Regions from separate parts of the Mesorhizobium sp. M0037 genome, predicted to be linked through region 3. Evidence: predicted binding sites of a transcription regulator. Region 3 holds the regulator's gene; each other region holds the start of a gene.

Region 1 (5,539 bases), on a different contig from region 3:
GCGCCGGGTTGGAGATGTTTTCGAAATAGGTCAGCCACAACGCCTCGGTGTCGTCCTGATCGGGTGCATCGCCCTTGGCCGCACCCGGCCCGATCGCCAGCCTTTCGCCGTTCCAGTCGGCGGAGGCATAGGGCGTCAGGATGGTCCAGCGCATGCCGGTGAACCGCCGGACGAAGAAATCCGCGTTGCGCTCGACAATGAAATGCTCCGGCTCGAACCAGGCGACGTAGCGCTCGTTCTCGCCGTCGCCGATCTTCCGGAAGCGTACGAAGGCATGCATCTTATGGCTGTCGCGCCGCACCGCCTTTTCCATGGCTTCGAGCCGCCTGGTGCCGGGATCGGATGCGATCGCCAGCAGTTTCGGCTCGGTGCGCAGGCGCCAAAGCATCCAGTAGAGAAAGGCAAACCGGCCGGGGTCGGAGTGGCAGAAGGCGGTTTCGGCATGGGCGATGAACTCGCGCGGGACGGTAAGCTGCGCGCCCTCTGGCACCGCCGGCAAGGCATCTCGAGGATCATTGGCGTCGGACCCGACACCCCAACTAATATCCTCAGGCCGGACCTCATTCAGCGCCAGACGCCGTGCCGCATCGCGCCAACCGGCGAAATCGGTCTGGCTCGCTAGCCGGACAGTGTATCGGGCAAGGTCGAGCTGGGCCGGCTGCATGGTCAAAACAGCGACAGTTGTTCGCAGGACTTTACGATCGTGTCGCGCAGGCCTGTCTTGTCGGTGAGTCCGCCCGGCGACCAGCCTTCGGCGATGATGAAGGGCCTCAGCTTGGCGATCGAATGGCAGATCTGTCCGACATCTTCCAGCCGCATGCGTCGGTGGCGGCGGGTTTCAAGGATCTTCGCCACCACCTTGGTGCCCAGACCCGGAACCCGCAGCAGCGCTTCCCGATCGGCGCGGTTGATGTCGACGGGAAACCTCGCCCGATTGCGCAAAGCCCAGGCGAGCTTGGGGTCAATGGCGAGATCGAGCATGCCGTCGCTGCTGCCGGCGAGGATTTCCGGCTGCGAAAAGCCGTAGAAGCGCATCAGCCAGTCGGCCTGATAGAGCCGGTGCTCGCGCATCAGCGGCGGTATCAGCAGGGGCAGCGACGATGACGAATCCGGGATCGGGCTGAAGGCGGAGTAATAGACGCGCCGCAGATGGTAGCTGCCATAGAGCCGCGCACTGGAGTGCAAGATACCGTCGTCGGATGTCTTGTCGGCGCCGACGATCATCTGCGTCGACTGACCTCCGGGCGCAAAGCGTTCGCGCTTCTTGGTCCGCAACGTCGGCTCGGCCTTTTCCTCCATCTTCCGGCGCAGGTTCGCCATGGAAAGGCGGATCGTTTCCGGCTTCTTCTCCGGCGCCAGTTTCTTCACGCCTTCGTCGGTCGGCAGCTCGACATTAATCGACAGCCGGTCGGCATAAAGTCCGGCCTGCTCGACCAGTTCGGCCGAGCTTTCCGGAATGGTCTTCAGATGAATATAGCCGGAGAATTTTTCGTCCAGCCGCAGCCGCCGCGCCACCTCCACCATCTCGGCCATGGTCTCGTCCGGGGAGCGGATGACTCCTGAGGACAGGAAGAGGCCCTCGATGTAATTGCGCCGGTAGAAATCCATGGTCAGCTTCACCACCTCGTCGATGCTGAAGCGGGCGCGCCGCACATTGGAGGACGAGCGGTTGATGCAGTAGCTGCAGTCATAGATACAGAAATTAGTCAGCAGGATTTTCAAAAGCGAAATGCAGCGGCCGTCCGGCGCGTAGGAATGGCAGATGCCCATGCCTTCGGTGGAGCCGATACCGCCGGATTGGCGCGAATCCTTCTTCGCCGACCCAGACGAGGCGCAAGAAGCATCGTATTTGGCGGCGTCAGACAGGATTGCCAGCTTTTCACGGACGGTGGGTGCGCTCATCCGTTCATGATATGTTCTTGAAGGCTGCAGCGCCACCTCATTTGATGCAGGCGGCGAAAAAGTAATCGCCGCCTGATCGTCGGGCTAGCAGGACGACTGCCGAGTTCCAGGCGGTCTCTCAGACCTCGTGGAGGTAGAGGTGGTAATCTAGCTCGCTGACGGTGCGGGCGACGCGCAGATACTCCGACTGCTTGATCGCCACGAAGGTGCGATGCAGATCCTCGCCAAGCGCCTCTTTCAGGAAGCTCGATGCCCGCGCCGCCTCGATCGCAGCGCGCCAGTCGACCGGCATGGTCGTGCGCGTGATGGCGGCTTCATAGCCATTCCCAGTGGTTTCGGGGCCGGGGTCGAGGCCTTCATCCAGACCCTTGATGATGCCGGCCAGCACCGTTGCCGCGATCAGGTAGGGATTGGCGTCGACACCCGACGGCCGGTGCTCGATGCGCCGGTTCTTGGCGTCGCCCGCCGGGATGCGCAGCGCCACCGAACGGTTGTTGACGCCCCAGGTCGGCGCCACCGGCGCATAGGACTGCGAGACGAAGCGCCGCCAGGAATTGGCGTGCGGCGCAAACACCAGCATCGATTCGGCCATGGTCTGGATCAGCCCGCCGAGCCCCTGCAGCAGCGGCAGCGACCAGGTTTCGCCGCCAGCCTCGGCAAAAACGTTGCGGCCGTTCTTGTCCTGCAACGAAACATGGAAATGCATGCCGGAGCCGGCGTATTTTTCGATCGGCTTGGCCATGAAGCAGGCGGTGACACCATGGCGGCGCGCCTGCGCCCGCACCAGCCGCTTCAACATGACGAGGTCGTCGGCCGCCCGCATGACATCCTTGCGATAGTTCAGCGTCAGCTCGTACTGGCCGGGCGCGTATTCGGAAATCACCGTTTCGGCCGGAATGCCTTGCGCCTTGGCCGCGGCATAGATGTCGGAAAACAGCGGCTCCATGCCGTGCAGATGGTCGACGGAATAGACTTCCGTCTTGGCCGAGCGGCGGCCGTCGAGCACGGCGTCCGCCGGCTTTACCTTGCCATCGGCATCACGCTCATTGGCAAGCAGGAAAAATTCGAGTTCGAAGGCGCCGGCGGGATAGAGGCCCTTGGCCGCCAAGATGTCGACCTGCCTGGCCAGCGCCAGCCGTGGGTCCGACGACATAGGCTGTCCCTCGAGATGGTACATCGCCATCAGCAACTGGCCGCGCGGCGGGTTCGTGCCGTAAAGCGGCACCAGCGTGCCGGGGATCGGCCATGCCCTGAGATCGCCGTCTCCAGTCGTCCAGATCAGCCCGGTTTCGTGCACATCCTCGCCGGTGATGTCGAGGCCGAGGATCGAGATCGGCATGTGGCGGCCGCCCTCGAAGATGCTTTTCAGCTCATGCCGGCGCACGATCTTGCCGCGGCCGACCCCGTTGGCGTCGGTCAAGACGATATCGAAGGCTTCGATTTCGGGATGGGCGTCGAGAAAGGCTTGCGCCTCGGCGGGCGTCGAGCCCGAAGGTGAAGTCATGATTAGTGTACTCGAGTTTGGCTTGGCAGCTTGTCTCATGCCGTCAGCCTTGCCGCAACCGTGGCGAAGGCGGTGATCAGCCGGTTGACCTGGGCGCCGGTGGTGGCCGGTGAGATCAGCATCATGTTGTGAAAGGGCGCGATCAGCACGCCCTGGTTGACCAGCGCGACATGGATAGCCGCCTCAAGCTCCGGCGCATGGGCAGTCTCGGCTTCGGCGCCGTTCCTGAGCGGGCCAGGGGCGCAGATGAACTCGACGCGGGCGCCGACGCGGGCGACATGCCAGGGCAGATTGTAGCGATCGATCACGCCGGTCAGCCCGGCATCGAGCCGCAGGGCGAGGCGATCCATCCGGGCATAATTCTCCTGCCTCATCACCTCTTCGAGCGTTGCGCGCATGGCTGCGAACTGCAGCGGGTTCGCCGACAGCGTCGTGCCCATGCCGGAATAGCCCGGCTCCTTGGTTCGATTGTAGTCGGCATAGCGCGAGGCGACCTCGTCGCTCATGCCCCACACGCTTGCCGGCACGCCGCCGGCGATCGGCTTGCCCAGCACGAACAGGTCGGGCTGTAGTCCGAATTTCCTGGTGTAGCCGCCGGGTCCAGTCGAAATCGTGTGCGTCTCGTCTATCAGAAGCAGCGTTCCGGCCGCGCGCGTCAGTTTGCGCAAGGCGTCGTGAAAACCCGGATCGGGCAGCACCATGCAGGAATTGGTCAGCACCGGCTCAGCAATGACGCAGGCGACATCCTTGTCCTTGAGCGCTGCTTGCAGCGCGGCGACATCGTTGAATTCAATGACCTTCGCCGTCTTGGTCAGGTCGCGAAACTCACCCGCCAGCCCCGGCCGATTCACGGGCTTGCCGTCGACCATCCGGACCATCGTCTCGTCGACCGAGCCGTGATAGCAGCCGTTGAAGACCAGTATCTTTTCGCGGCCGGTGACGGCGCGGGCGACGCGCAGCGCGAAGCGGTTGGCGTCGGTGGCGGTGGTGGCGATCTGCCAGAACGGCAGACCGAAACGCTGTGTGAGCAGCGGCCCGATGGCCAGCGCATCTTCCGAAGGCAGCATATAGGTCAGGCCGCGCCCGGCCTGGCGGCGGATGGCGCGCGCCACCGGCGGCGGCGAATGGCCGAACATCGAGCCGGTGTCACCGAGGCAGAAATCGTCCAGCCTGTTGCCGTCGATATCCGTGATGGCGGCGCCCTTGGCGCTTTCGACCAGGATCGGGAATGGCGTCGGCCAGTCGTTCATCCAGTGCATCGGCACACCGCCGAAGAAGCCTGGCAGGCCGTTACCGACCTTGGCCTGCGATTTCGGCCGCGCCTTGCGGAAGGTGTTCGCCTCGCTTGTCCGCAATGCAGCGATGCGGTCACGGCTGATACCGCCAATGGACGCCTTTGAACTGTTCGTGCTGTGCATGAAATCCCTCTCGGCCGGCACACTACCCAATTGGCGACGGCAACCGCAATTGGCCGTGTTGGTGCGCTGCATTGGGTCAGCAGCAAGTTCGGCAGACTTGACCTTCCGGCGCAGTCGGGCGCCAATGCGATCGGGTCTGTGGTTTGGGGAGAAAAATGCGGACGATCATCTGCGCTTTTGCGCTACTCTTGTCGGCCGCTGCGGCTTCCGCATCGGGCGGCGTCTGGTGTTCCGTCGATGACAAAGCGGTGCAATTCGAGGTCGGCGCCGGGGTCACCAGAGGTATGGGCGGCCCGACCTTCAATTTTCGCGGCGATCTCGAGATACTTGGCCGGCCGGAAGGCGACAGTCTGCGCAAGACCGTCTTCGAGGATTCCGACCTCACCCAGTACTGGCTGGACGACAAGGAGTTGCGGCTGAACGTCTACCACGAGCATCAGCTCGGAGATAAATTCAACTCTGTCGAACTGACGATCCTGACCAAGACCAGTGACGAGGGCGTCTATGACGGCCGGTACACGCTTGCCGTCTACGACAACGCCGCCGACACGGAACAGGACGGCAAGCCGAAAGAATTGACCGGCAAGGTGTCGTGCGGAGCCGAATAGGTCACGCCGAGATATCGATGACGCCGCAGTCGCCGGCGGCACTGCCGAAGGCGACCCGGCGCTCTTCCTTATCCCACATCATCGCGGTGATGGCGCCCTTGCCCGGG
Region 2 (5,539 bases), on a different contig from region 3:
CCGTATTGGCGGCCTGTGCGTTGCCGGCGGCAATCGTCGGCCCCTCGGAGCGGATATAGTCGTCGCTGGTGCAGCCGCTGGCGAGGCCGGCGAGCAGCAGGGCGATGCATGGTCGCAAGCGCATGGCTTCAATCCTTCGGCAGGTCGAGGAAATGCCCGACGGTGGTGACCGCAGCCGGCTGTGCCGTGCTGCCGCTGGCCATTGCCACCGCACGATTGGCGTCAGACGATTTCACTTCCTCGGTGTTGTTTAGGAAATAATCGACATTGCTGGCCGGCTGCGTGCCGTCGGTCGGCTCGAGCAGCTTCTTCGACGGATCGACCGGCTTGACCAGATAGGGGGTGACGATGATCACCAGATCGGTCTCGCGCCGCTGATATGATTTGGAGGAGAACAGCGAGCCGAGCACCGGCAGCTTGCCGAGGCCGGGAAGACGCGACGTGGTGATGTCGTTTTGCGACTGCAGCAGGCCGGCGATCATGAAGCTCTGGCCGTTCTTCAGGTCGACCGATGTCCTGGCGCGGCGCACGATAAAGCCCGGCACTGAGATATTGCCGATATTGTAGGAGGCCGAAGCATCGATCGAGGACACTTCCGGCGCGATGTCGAGGCTGACCAGCCCGTCCTTGAGAACCGTCGGCGTGAAGTCGAGGCTGACGCCGTATTTCTTGTAGCTGACGGAAATCTTGCCATTGTCCTCGGAGACCGGGATCGGGAACTCGCCGCCGGCGAGGAAGCTTGCCGTCTGGCCCGAGCGGGCGATCAGGTTCGGCTCTGCCAGCCGCCGGGCAAGGCCACGTTCCTCCAGCGCCTTGATGGCGACGTCGATCGACAGGCCGTTGGACAGCAGCCGGCCGATGATCTCGCCATTGCCGGCTCCCGGCACCGAGCCCGGCTCGATGGTGACGTCGCGCCCGCCAATGCCGTAAGCAAAATTGGCGCTGTATTTGGCGCCGAGATCCTGTCCGGCCTGGCGATTGATCTCGACGAAGCGGACGTTGAGCTGAACCTGCTGCGAGGACGAGATGTTGACCGAATTGATCACTTCCTCATTGCCGGAGAAACGGCTGGCGATCTTGCTTGCCTTCTCGGCGGCGACCGCGTCATCGGCCTCGCCCGACAGCACGACGCGGCCATTGGCCGAGCCGACCTTGATCTTGGCGTCCGGCACGCTGGCGCGAATGGTGCTGGCCAGCTGGTCGGTGTCCAGCGTCACCTCGATGTCGACGGTGCCGACCAACTGCTTGTTCTGGTCGAACAGTGCGATGCCGGTGGTGCCGAGATTGTTGCCCAGCACATAGAAGGATTTGTCGGTCAGCGGATTGACGTTGGCGATCTCCGGATCGCCGATGACGATCTGGTAGAAGGCGGCATTGGTCATGACCGTCTTCGGCTTGCCCTTGGCTACCTTGATCGACGCATTCGTTGTCGACGAGACATGGACGATATCGTTGTCGGCCTTGGCTGGCGCACTGAGGCCGAGCATTGCGGCCGCGGCGAGGCAAGCCCCCACCGCAAGCGCCCGCATTGTGCGCAGCCCTTTCGTCGTCTGGAATGCATGAAGTCCCGACATCTGTCCCGTCCCTCGCCCGGTCCCCACCGGCAGTTATTGCTGGTCCCGCGCAGGAACCTGGTATTCTTCGACCTGCGTGCCGCGCGTCACGATGATCGTCTTGAATTTCGGCTTCTCAGGCTCCTTGGTCGCGGCAGTGAACAGCGCGCCGGCAGCGGCCTGGACGCCGGAGGCGACCGATCCGCCGAAGGACGAGATGGTGGTGACGCCGTCCTTGGCGGCCCCTCCGTCTGCGGCCGAGCGGAGCGACAGCGACAAGGTGCCGACGGTGCGGGCAAGCGCCACTTTCTGCGCGCCTTCGGTCGTCACCTCGATGGTGACGGAATTGGCGATCTGCGGTGTGGTCTGGCGCTCGTCGGCGCCCTGCCCCACGGTCAGCACCTTGGCGTCGGAGACGACAATCTCGGAGGTAACGGTCGATCCGGCAGCGCCCTGCGCGTTCTTGGCCACTTCCTGGATTTCGCCCGCATCGCGTGTCAGCACCACGTCGACCCGGTCGCCCGGCATGACGAAGCCGCCGACGCCGGCGATCTCGTCGGTGCGGATTGTCACCGCCCGCATGCCGGGCGTCATCATGTTGGACAGCGTCGCGCGGCCGTTCGGCCCCGACAACTTGCTGATCAGCACCGGCTCGTTGATCTCGATCGGCGACAATACCACGCGGCTGCCTTCGGCGAGCAATGCATTGACTGTGGTGAACGCGCCCTGCGGCACCGAATCCTCGGACCATGGGATTTCGCTGAGCTGCGCCCGGTCAAGCTCCATGCCGTAACGCAGCGGCGCGTTGGCCACCACGATGGTCTTGAAGACGACCTTGGGGACGGCGGGCGCCGGGATCGACGCCGTTTTCTCTTCGGCATCGGCCTTGGCCTGGCTTTTCACCCAGAAATCCGCGGCAAAGATTGAAATCGCGCCGAAGACGGCAGCGATGCCAATCATCGTTATGGCCTTGCCCCTCACAACCAACCCCTGACTCTCGTGGTCTTTTGTTTTGTTGGGGCGACGCTAGGCCGCTTTGTTAAAGATTCAGGAATCCCAGCGGCTCCGCACGGACCTATTTCCGCCGGCTTGGTTATCGAAAGGTTTTAGGATAAGAAGGGGTTAATCCCCGAACGTAACAGGAACTTCCGTCGCTTGGCGCCGAAAAGCGTGGCAGTATCGACGGGTGATTCGCGGCACCGGATTCTATGGCAGGCATGGACGACAACAACGATCTTTTCGGCAATCTGGAAAAGCAGCCGCAACCGGCTCGGACACCTTCGCGCCCGGCCGACCCGCTGGTGCAGGCCACGAAGCGTCCTGCCGCGACCAAGGACGGCAGCGAGGGCTATAGCGCCGCCGACATCGAGGTGCTGGAGGGGCTGGAGCCGGTGCGGCGCCGTCCCGGCATGTATATTGGCGGCACCGACGACAAGGCGATGCACCATCTGTTTGCCGAGGTCATCGATAATTCGATGGACGAGGCGGTCGCCGGCCATGCCACCTTCATCGATGTCGAGCTGTCGGCCGACGGGTTTCTGACCGTTACCGACAATGGCCGCGGCATCCCGGTCGATCCGCATCCGAAATTCAAGAAGCCGGCGCTCGAAGTCATCATGACGACGCTGCATTCGGGCGGCAAGTTCGATAGCAAGGTCTATGAGACCTCAGGCGGTCTGCACGGTGTCGGCGTCTCGGTCGTCAATGCGCTGTCGGACCATCTTGAAGTCGAAGTCGCGCGCGGTCGCCAGCTTTACCGCCAAAGGTTCTCGCGCGGCGTTCCGGTGAGCGGGCTGGAGCAGCTCGGCGAAGTGCACAACCGGCGCGGCACCAAAATCCGCTTCCATCCCGACGAGCAGATTTTCGGCAAGGGCGCCGCCTTCGAGCCGGCGCGGCTCTATCGCATGACCCGCTCGAAAGCCTATCTGTTCGGCGGCGTCGAGATCCGCTGGAGCTGCGACCCATCGCTGATCAAGGAAAAGGACCAGACGCCGGCCAAGGCGGAGTTCCATTTCCCCGGCGGCTTGAAGGACTATCTCAAGGCATCGCTCGGCGATGATTTCCAGGTGACCCGCGAAATCTTCGCCGGCAAGAGCGAGAAGCAGGGCGGCCACGGTTCGCTGGAATGGGCGGTGACCTGGTTCGGCGGTGACGGCTTCGTCAACTCCTACTGCAACACCATCCCGACCGGCGAAGGCGGCACGCATGAGGCCGGCTTTCGCAATGTGCTGACGCGCGGGCTTCGGGCCTATGCCGACCTGGTCGGCAACAAGCGCGCCTCGATCGTCACCTCCGAAGACGTGATGATCTCGGCGGCAGGCATGCTGTCGGTGTTTATTCGCGAGCCGGAATTCGTCGGCCAGACCAAGGACAGGCTGGCAACGATCGAAGCCATTCGCATTGTCGAGACCGCCATCCGCGATCCCTTCGACCACTGGCTGGCCGACAATCCGCAGGAAGCCTCCAAGCTGCTGGAATGGGTGATTGCGCGCGCCGACGAGCGGGTGCGCCGGCGCCAGGAAAAGGAGGTGTCGCGCAAGAGCGCGGTGCGCAAGCTGCGCCTTCCCGGCAAGCTCGCCGACTGCACGCAGAACGCCGCCGCGGGCGCCGAACTGTTCATCGTCGAAGGCGACTCGGCCGGCGGCTCGGCCAAGCAGGCGCGCGACCGTGCGAGTCAGGCGGTGCTGCCGCTGCGCGGAAAAATCCTCAACGTCGCCAGCGCCGGCAACGACAAGCTCGCCGCCAACCAGCAGATATCGGACCTGATTCAGGCGCTCGGTTGCGGCACGCGCTCGAAATACCGCGACGAGGATTTGCGCTACGACCGCGTGATCATCATGACCGACGCCGACGTCGACGGCGCTCACATAGCGTCGCTGCTGATCACCTTCTTCTACCAGGAAATGCCGAACCTGGTGAATGGCGGCCATCTGTATCTGGCGGTGCCGCCGCTCTATTCGATCCGGCAAGGCGGCAAGGTTGCCTATGCCAGGGACGATGCGCACAAGGACGAGCTGTTGCGCACCGAATTCACCGGCCGCGCCAAGGTCGAGATCGGCCGCTTCAAGGGCCTGGGCGAGATGATGGCCGCGCAGCTCAAGGAAACCACCATGGACCCGAGGAAGCGCACGCTGCTCAGGGTCGATGTTATCGACGCCGTGGCGGCGACCAAGGATGCTATCGACGCGCTGATGGGCACCAAGCCGGAAGCCCGCTTCCGCTTCATCCAGGAACGCGCCGAATTCGCCGCGACGGAAGTGCTGGATATCTGAGCGCCGGCCAACTCTTCGTTTTGACGCAGTTCCGGGCGGAAAACCGTTTCACACTTTTCCTGGAACTGCTCTAGCCTGCGCTTCCGATACGGAGACCAGCTTGTGATCTGGGCGCGGCTGAAGAGCGACTTCGAAACCAGTTTGGCGGGCCTGACGCAGCCGACGCGCTCGGATTGGATTTTCGCCCTGCGCACGGTTTCGGCCGGTCTGATCGCGCTTCTCGCTGCTTACGCGCTAAAACTCGACCACCCGCAATGGGCGATGATGACGGTCTTCATCGTCGCCCAGCCGGTCGCCGGCATGGTGCTGGCGAAAGGTTTTTACCGGCTGCTCGGCACGCTGGCCGGTGGACTTGCGGCGATCGGCATCACCTCGGTTTTCGGCACCAATCCCTGGCTGCTGGTCACGGCGCTATCCGTCTGGATTGGGCTGTGCACGCTGGTTTCGTCGCTGCTGCGCAATCCGGAAGCCTATGGCGCCGCACTTGCCGGCTATACCGCGATGATCATTGGGCTGCCGGCTTTCGGCCAGCCGCACGTGGTCGTCGATCTCGCTGTCGCGCGCTGCGCCGAGATCGTGCTCGGCATCGTCTGCGCCGGCCTGACCAGCCGGCTGATCCTGCCCAAGCTGGCCGCTGACGCCATCATCTCCAGGCTGAAGCGCAGCATCCTCGACCTTGCAACCTATGCAAGCGGCGCTTTTTCCGGCGGCGAC
Region 3 (5,539 bases):
CAACCTCGTTTGGCAGCAGCGTCAATGTCTGGGTTTCATTCGGCTGCAGCGTCCGTCACAGTGCCTGGAACATCGCTGCGACGGTGGTGCCCCCTCTGACGAGCGGACATTTCTTCACGGAGGCGGCACTGCCCGACTACAACGCCGCCGTGACAGCGTTGGCTTGGTCACGCATATTGACCTTTCTGCAATCATTATCGTGAACACCGCAACCTGTGTGCAGTCCGGTCTCGCCACTAAGGAGGCATGATTGAAAGAAGGACTACCGATGACCAGAAACGCCGACCATACGGAGGGTGATCCGTTCTACCATGGTACCCGGGCGGATTTGAAACCCGGGGATCTGCTGAGCGTCGGCCACCCTTCCAATTTCAGAGGTAAACCACTGTCATGGATCTATTTCACCCAGACACTGGAAGCCGCCATCTGGGGAGCAGAGCTTGCAACGGGTGACGGTCGTCAAAGGATTTACATCGTAAAGCCGACGGGGTTTTTTATGGATGACCCTAACCTGACCGATAAAAAATTTCCCGGTAATCCGACGAAATCCTACCGCTCCCGTGATCCGTTACTCATCCTGGGGGAGCTCGCTGAATGGCAGGGTCATACACCCGAACAATTGAAGGCAATGCACGATGGGCTTGCTCGCCTGAGGGCGGAGGGCCGAGATATGATTGAGGATTGAGCGTCCTTGGCGGGTCAATTCCGGCGCGGTGGACGCGACCGCACGGACTTTCGCGCTTTGCGCGTTCATGTAGCATAGGAGGTCTGGGGCGCAAGGGGCAGACCCGATGGCTGGACGTGGCCGGGGCACGAAGGAAGGCGAAGGCGCCGAGGCAAGCGTCAGCGAACGCTCGCTGTTTGCCGATAGTCCCTATGCCGAGCCGCTGCCCCTCGCGCTGCCTGAGCCGCATCCCGGCGTCGCTCCTGCGCTGCCCGGTCACGCGTTGCCGGCGCAAGTCACAGCGCCCGGATCTATCGCCCGTCTGCGCAGACGGCTTCGCCGTCCGTCATGGCCCGCGCTCCGCCGCAGCCTTGCCGTGGCCGCCAACACGGAGCTCGACCGGGGCGTCGCCTTCCTGCTGGTGCCGGTTTTCCTGGCGGCCGGCGTCATCATTTATTTCTCGCTGGCCGGCGAGCCCGGCTTTGCGCAGCCAATCGCCATTGTGGTGCTGGCGACATGTTGCGCTGTCGCCACGCGACCTCGGCCGAGGACGCATCTGTTCTGCATGGCCGCGATGCTGTGCGCGCTCGGCGTCGTCGCCGCCAAAGTCGAGACCTGGCGCGCCGGAACGCAGATGCTCGGCTCCGAGATCCAGACACGGCTGACCGGCCGCGTCGTCAGTCTCGAACAGATGGAGAGCGGGCGCATCAGGCTGACGCTTGACGTGGTTTCGACCGCTTACCCCAAGCTGCGCTACGCCCCGGAGCGGGTCAGGCTCTCGGCGCGGACCGTTCCCGCCGATATGACCGCCGGCTCCCTGATCACCGGCTATGCCAGGCTGTTGCCGCCGACCGGTCCGGTGCGGCCGGAGAGCTACGATTTCTCCTTCGACAGCTATTTCACCGGTATCGGCGGCAGCGGCTTCTTTCTCGGCAATCCGAAAACCATTGCTACGCAGGGACCGCCGCCGCTGACCGCGCGGCTTTCCTCGGCAATCGAGAACGCGCGCGAAAACATTGCCGACCATATCAGGGGCAAGATCGGCGGCGCCGAAGGCGAGATTGCCGCGGCGCTGATTGTCGGCGTGCGCGCCGGCATCCCGGACGAGGTCAACGAAGCGATGCGGCGCACCGGCATCTACCACATCATCTCCATCTCCGGCCTGCATATGGCGCTGGTTGCCGGCACCATCATGGCGTTGCTGCGCGGCGCCTTTGCGCTGTTTCCGGATTTCTCCTCGCGCCGGCCGGTGAAGAAATATGCAGCAGTGGCAGCACTCGTCTCCATCGCCGCCTATCTCGTCATTTCAGGCATCGTGGTGGCTGCCGAGCGCAGTTTCATCATGCTGGCGGTCATGCTTGTCGCCGTGCTGTTTGATCGCGCCGCACTCACCATGCGCAATCTGGCGATCTCCGCCATGGCCGTCATCCTGGTGTCGCCGCACGAGGTGGTCGGTCCCAGCTTCCAGATGTCGTTTGCCGCCACTGCCGCCCTTGTCGGCGCCTATGCCGGCTGGGCCGATTACCGCGCCGACAAGGTGAGAACGCCACCGGCAAAGCGCTCCTTCGTCGGCTTCCTGTCGCGAAAATTCGCGCTGGCCATGGGCGGCCTCGCCATGACCTCGATCATCGCCGGCAGTGCAACCTTGCTGTTCGCCATCTGGCATTTTCAGCGTGTGTCGCCGCTCAGCCTGATCGCCAATCTGGCCGTGATGCCGATTGTATCGTTGATCGTCATGCCGTTTGCCGTGCTCAGCGCGCTGGCGATGCCGTTCGGCGCCGACGGACCGTTCCTCTATGTGATGGGCAAAGGCCTGACGGCGATGATCGCTATATCGGCCTGGATTTCCGAGCGCTCGCCGGTCGACGCCGTCGGGCTGATCTCCATCCGCTCGGTGCTGTTAGTGGCGGTCGCCCTCGTCATCGCCACCATGGCCACCACCTGGCTCAGGTTGGCGGCCGTGCCTTTCGCGCTGGCCGGCCTGTTGACGGTGCCGCAGGTGCTTACGCCAGACGTGCTCATATCCGAGGATGCGCATCTGGTGGCCATGCCGATCGGTGGCGGCGAACTCGCCCTCAACCGCGAACGCTCCAACGAATTCACCACGGACAATTGGAAACGGGCGCTGCGGGCCGAAACCATTATCCCACCTGAGATTTTCGAGGCAACAGATACGCGGTTCGATCTCGATCCGCTCGATCTGACGCCCGGCTCGCCCTTCTATTGCACCGGCGATCTCTGTATCGCCCGGCACCCTTCCGGAGCCATTGTAGCGCTTGCGAAAGACCGCAAGACGGCGCGGCCGGCCTGTGCCTTCGCGAGCCTGATCGTCATCGATGACGCCACCGCCTACAATCCGTGCCGCGACCCGCTGGTGCTGGTCGTGACGAAGAAACAGCTGGCCCGCGACGGCAGCGCCGCCGTCTTCTTCGATCCGCAATCGGCAGCTGCAGCGCCAACCATCCGCTCGCCGTCGACAAGCCGTATCGCCCCTGGCACGAGCAACGCCGCTTCTCCCGCGAAGCGCGCGGCCTGCCGCCTTACAACCAGCGTGAAAAGTACAAACCCAAGCCGGCTCAGTAGCGCCGGATCAATCCGACAAGCTTGCCCTGCACCTTCACCCTGTCCGGTCCAAAAATGCGGGTCTCGTAGGCCGGGTTGGCGGCTTCCAGGGCGATCGAGGCGCCCTTGCGGCGGAAGCGTTTCAGGGTCGCTTCCTCATCGTCGACCAACGCCACCACGATCTCGCCGGGGCTGGCTGTGTCGGCATTGCGGATGATGACCGTGTCGCCATCGAAAATGCCGGCCTCGATCATCGAATCGCCCTTGACCTCGAGCGCGTAGTGTTCGCCGCCCATGATCATATCGGGCGGCACCGAGATCGAATGGGTCTGATGCTGGATGGCGTCGATCGGCACGCCGGCGGCGATGCGTCCCATAACCGGGATTGAAATCGCGGAAACGGCATCGTCATTGCCGGCCGACATCGAACGCGACGGCGAGCCCGGCTTGATCTGGCGGCCGAGACCGCCTTGGCCCAACGCGCCTTGTCCTTGGCCGCCTTGCCCTTGGCCGGTTTGACCAAGACTGCCCTGAATGATGCTCGGCGAAAACTTCCTCGCCGCATTGAGGCCTGGTGCGATCGAGTCGGGCAGCCGCAGCACTTCCAGCGCGCGCGCCCGGTTCGGCAGCCGGCGAATGAAACCGCGCTCCTCAAGCGCCGTGATCAGGCGGTGGATGCCGGACTTGGAGGCGAGGTCGAGCGCTTCCTTCATCTCGTCGAAGGACGGCGGGATTCCGCTCTCCTTCAGGCGTTCATGGATGAACATCAGAAGCTCATGTTGTTTGCGCGTCAGCATCGCGGCCCCCAAGGGTTCTGAAACCAGAATCAGAAAAAACAAACCCAGAACAAACACTATCTGTTCCAGTTGTGTTCCGCAACCTTTTAAAGTTTAATGAATGTGTTGACGTTTTGTTCAGCGTAACGTTCGGCGCTGCGAGCGCCGCCTGCGCCCAGTTGCCAGCAACGGGGTGAAACGAAGACAAAGTGCCCTGCGTCGTCGGCTACGATCGCCGCTTCCTTTTCGGACGGGGCTGCGCAGCATCCGCGCGGGGTTCTCTCTGGGCATAGACCCGCAGCGTGTAGCCGATGTGAGCGGTCATCAGAGTTTTCGCACGTTCGACGTCGCGATCGAGGGCCGCTTCCATCAGGGCGGTATGGTGTTCGATCGCCACGGCGTCGCGCAGGGCCGCCACGGCCTTCCGGTGTCCGTCCGTGCGGCCGGCGGCGGCGCGCAGCGTCGGGGCCAGACCCAGAAAGCGGTGATGGCGATGCAATTGGTCGGAAATCGTTGCATTGAAGCGCAGCAGCCAGCTGGATGTCGCGGCACTGAGCAGCGCCGCATGGAAGGCATCGTGTTTTTCGTACCACGCGTCGACCGCATCATCCGATGGATCGTCGAGAACAGACCCGCACCGTGAGAGACGATAGTGGGCGGCAACGACCGCGTCTTCCCACTCACGGTCGCCCTTCTCGATCGATTCCACCAGCAGGGGCAGTTCGACCACCAGCCGCGCACGCGCCAAATCCTCGAGCTCCGCCCGAGAGACGGGAGCGACCGCAAACCCGCGGTTGCTGATGGCGGTCACAAGCCGTTCCGCCTCCAGCCGCGACAGCGCCTCGCGCAACGGCGTCCAGCCGATGCCGTAGGTGTTGCGCAGCGTGCTCAGCTTCAACGGCGCGGCAGGCGCCAGCCGGGTCGCAAGAATATCGCGCCTGAGCAGGCGATAGGCCACTTCCGTCTTCGAGGTCTGCTCGTCATCCAGCATCGTGATCCATCAGACATAAACGCTCGGGCGGATCATTATATATCAAAGCCTTTCAGTGGGTGAATTATATATAATGTTTGACAGTTCAAGGGCGACCACTCAAGATCGCCGGCATGTTTGGGCGGCAGGCTCCGCCGCGCGCGTTTGTCCATGGAGGGGCGCCGGATCATGAGCACGACACCCGATCTCGCTACAATCGAAGCAATGGATGCCGCCGATCCGCTGCGCTCCATGCGTGAACGCTTTGTCTTGCCGCAAGGCGTGATTTATCTCGACGGCAATTCCCTGGGCGCCGCGTCAGCGGTCGTCTTCAGCGAACTGCAGCAGGCCGCCACGCAGGAATGGGCGCACGACCTCATTCGCGCCTGGAACACCGCCGGCTGGTTCAACATGCCGGTGGAACTCGGAGATCAGCTCGGGCGACTGATCGGCGCGGCTGATGGGCAGACGGTGGTCTGCGACACAACCTCGATCAACATCTACAAGCTGCTGCACGCAGCGCTCGGCATGCGGCCGGATCGGTCGGTCATCGTTGCCGAGGGCGAC

What was found. Region 3 encodes LexA, which represses DNA repair genes until DNA is damaged. Its sites were predicted from a motif close to TGTTCNNNNTGTGTTCNG; they were not measured.
Region 1: the regulator LexA is predicted to act here: its motif matches at 1,904-1,921, upstream of NKJ78_RS05065 (putative DNA modification/repair radical SAM protein).
Region 2: the regulator LexA is predicted to act here: its motif matches at 2,683-2,700, upstream of parE (DNA topoisomerase IV subunit B).

What each region holds. Positions count from the first base shown of each region.
Region 1 covers NZ_JAMYVB010000002.1:152,555-158,093, reverse strand. Annotated here, with positions in the region: gene NKJ78_RS05070 (UdgX family uracil-DNA binding protein) at 1-664, opposite strand, end outside; gene NKJ78_RS05065 (putative DNA modification/repair radical SAM protein) at 667-1,902, opposite strand; gene NKJ78_RS05060 (glutamine synthetase family protein) at 2,021-3,406, opposite strand; gene NKJ78_RS05055 (aspartate aminotransferase family protein) at 3,442-4,824, opposite strand; gene NKJ78_RS05050 (hypothetical protein) at 4,980-5,432, shown strand; gene NKJ78_RS05045 (WD40 repeat domain-containing protein) at 5,434-5,539, opposite strand, start outside.
Region 2 covers NZ_JAMYVB010000012.1:173,412-178,950, forward strand. Annotated here, with positions in the region: gene NKJ78_RS19440 (hypothetical protein) at 1-124, opposite strand, end outside; gene NKJ78_RS19445 (type II and III secretion system protein family protein) at 129-1,574, opposite strand; gene cpaB (Flp pilus assembly protein CpaB) at 1,608-2,513, opposite strand; gene parE (DNA topoisomerase IV subunit B) at 2,771-4,825, shown strand; gene NKJ78_RS19460 (FUSC family protein) at 4,928-5,539, shown strand, end outside.
Region 3 covers NZ_JAMYVB010000001.1:756,940-762,478, forward strand. Annotated here, with positions in the region: gene arr (NAD(+)--rifampin ADP-ribosyltransferase) at 269-685, shown strand; partial or broken gene NKJ78_RS03970 (ComEC/Rec2 family competence protein) at 792-3,247, shown strand; gene lexA (transcriptional repressor LexA) at 3,241-4,023, opposite strand; gene NKJ78_RS03980 (GntR family transcriptional regulator) at 4,229-4,993, opposite strand; gene kynU (kynureninase) at 5,162-5,539, shown strand, end outside.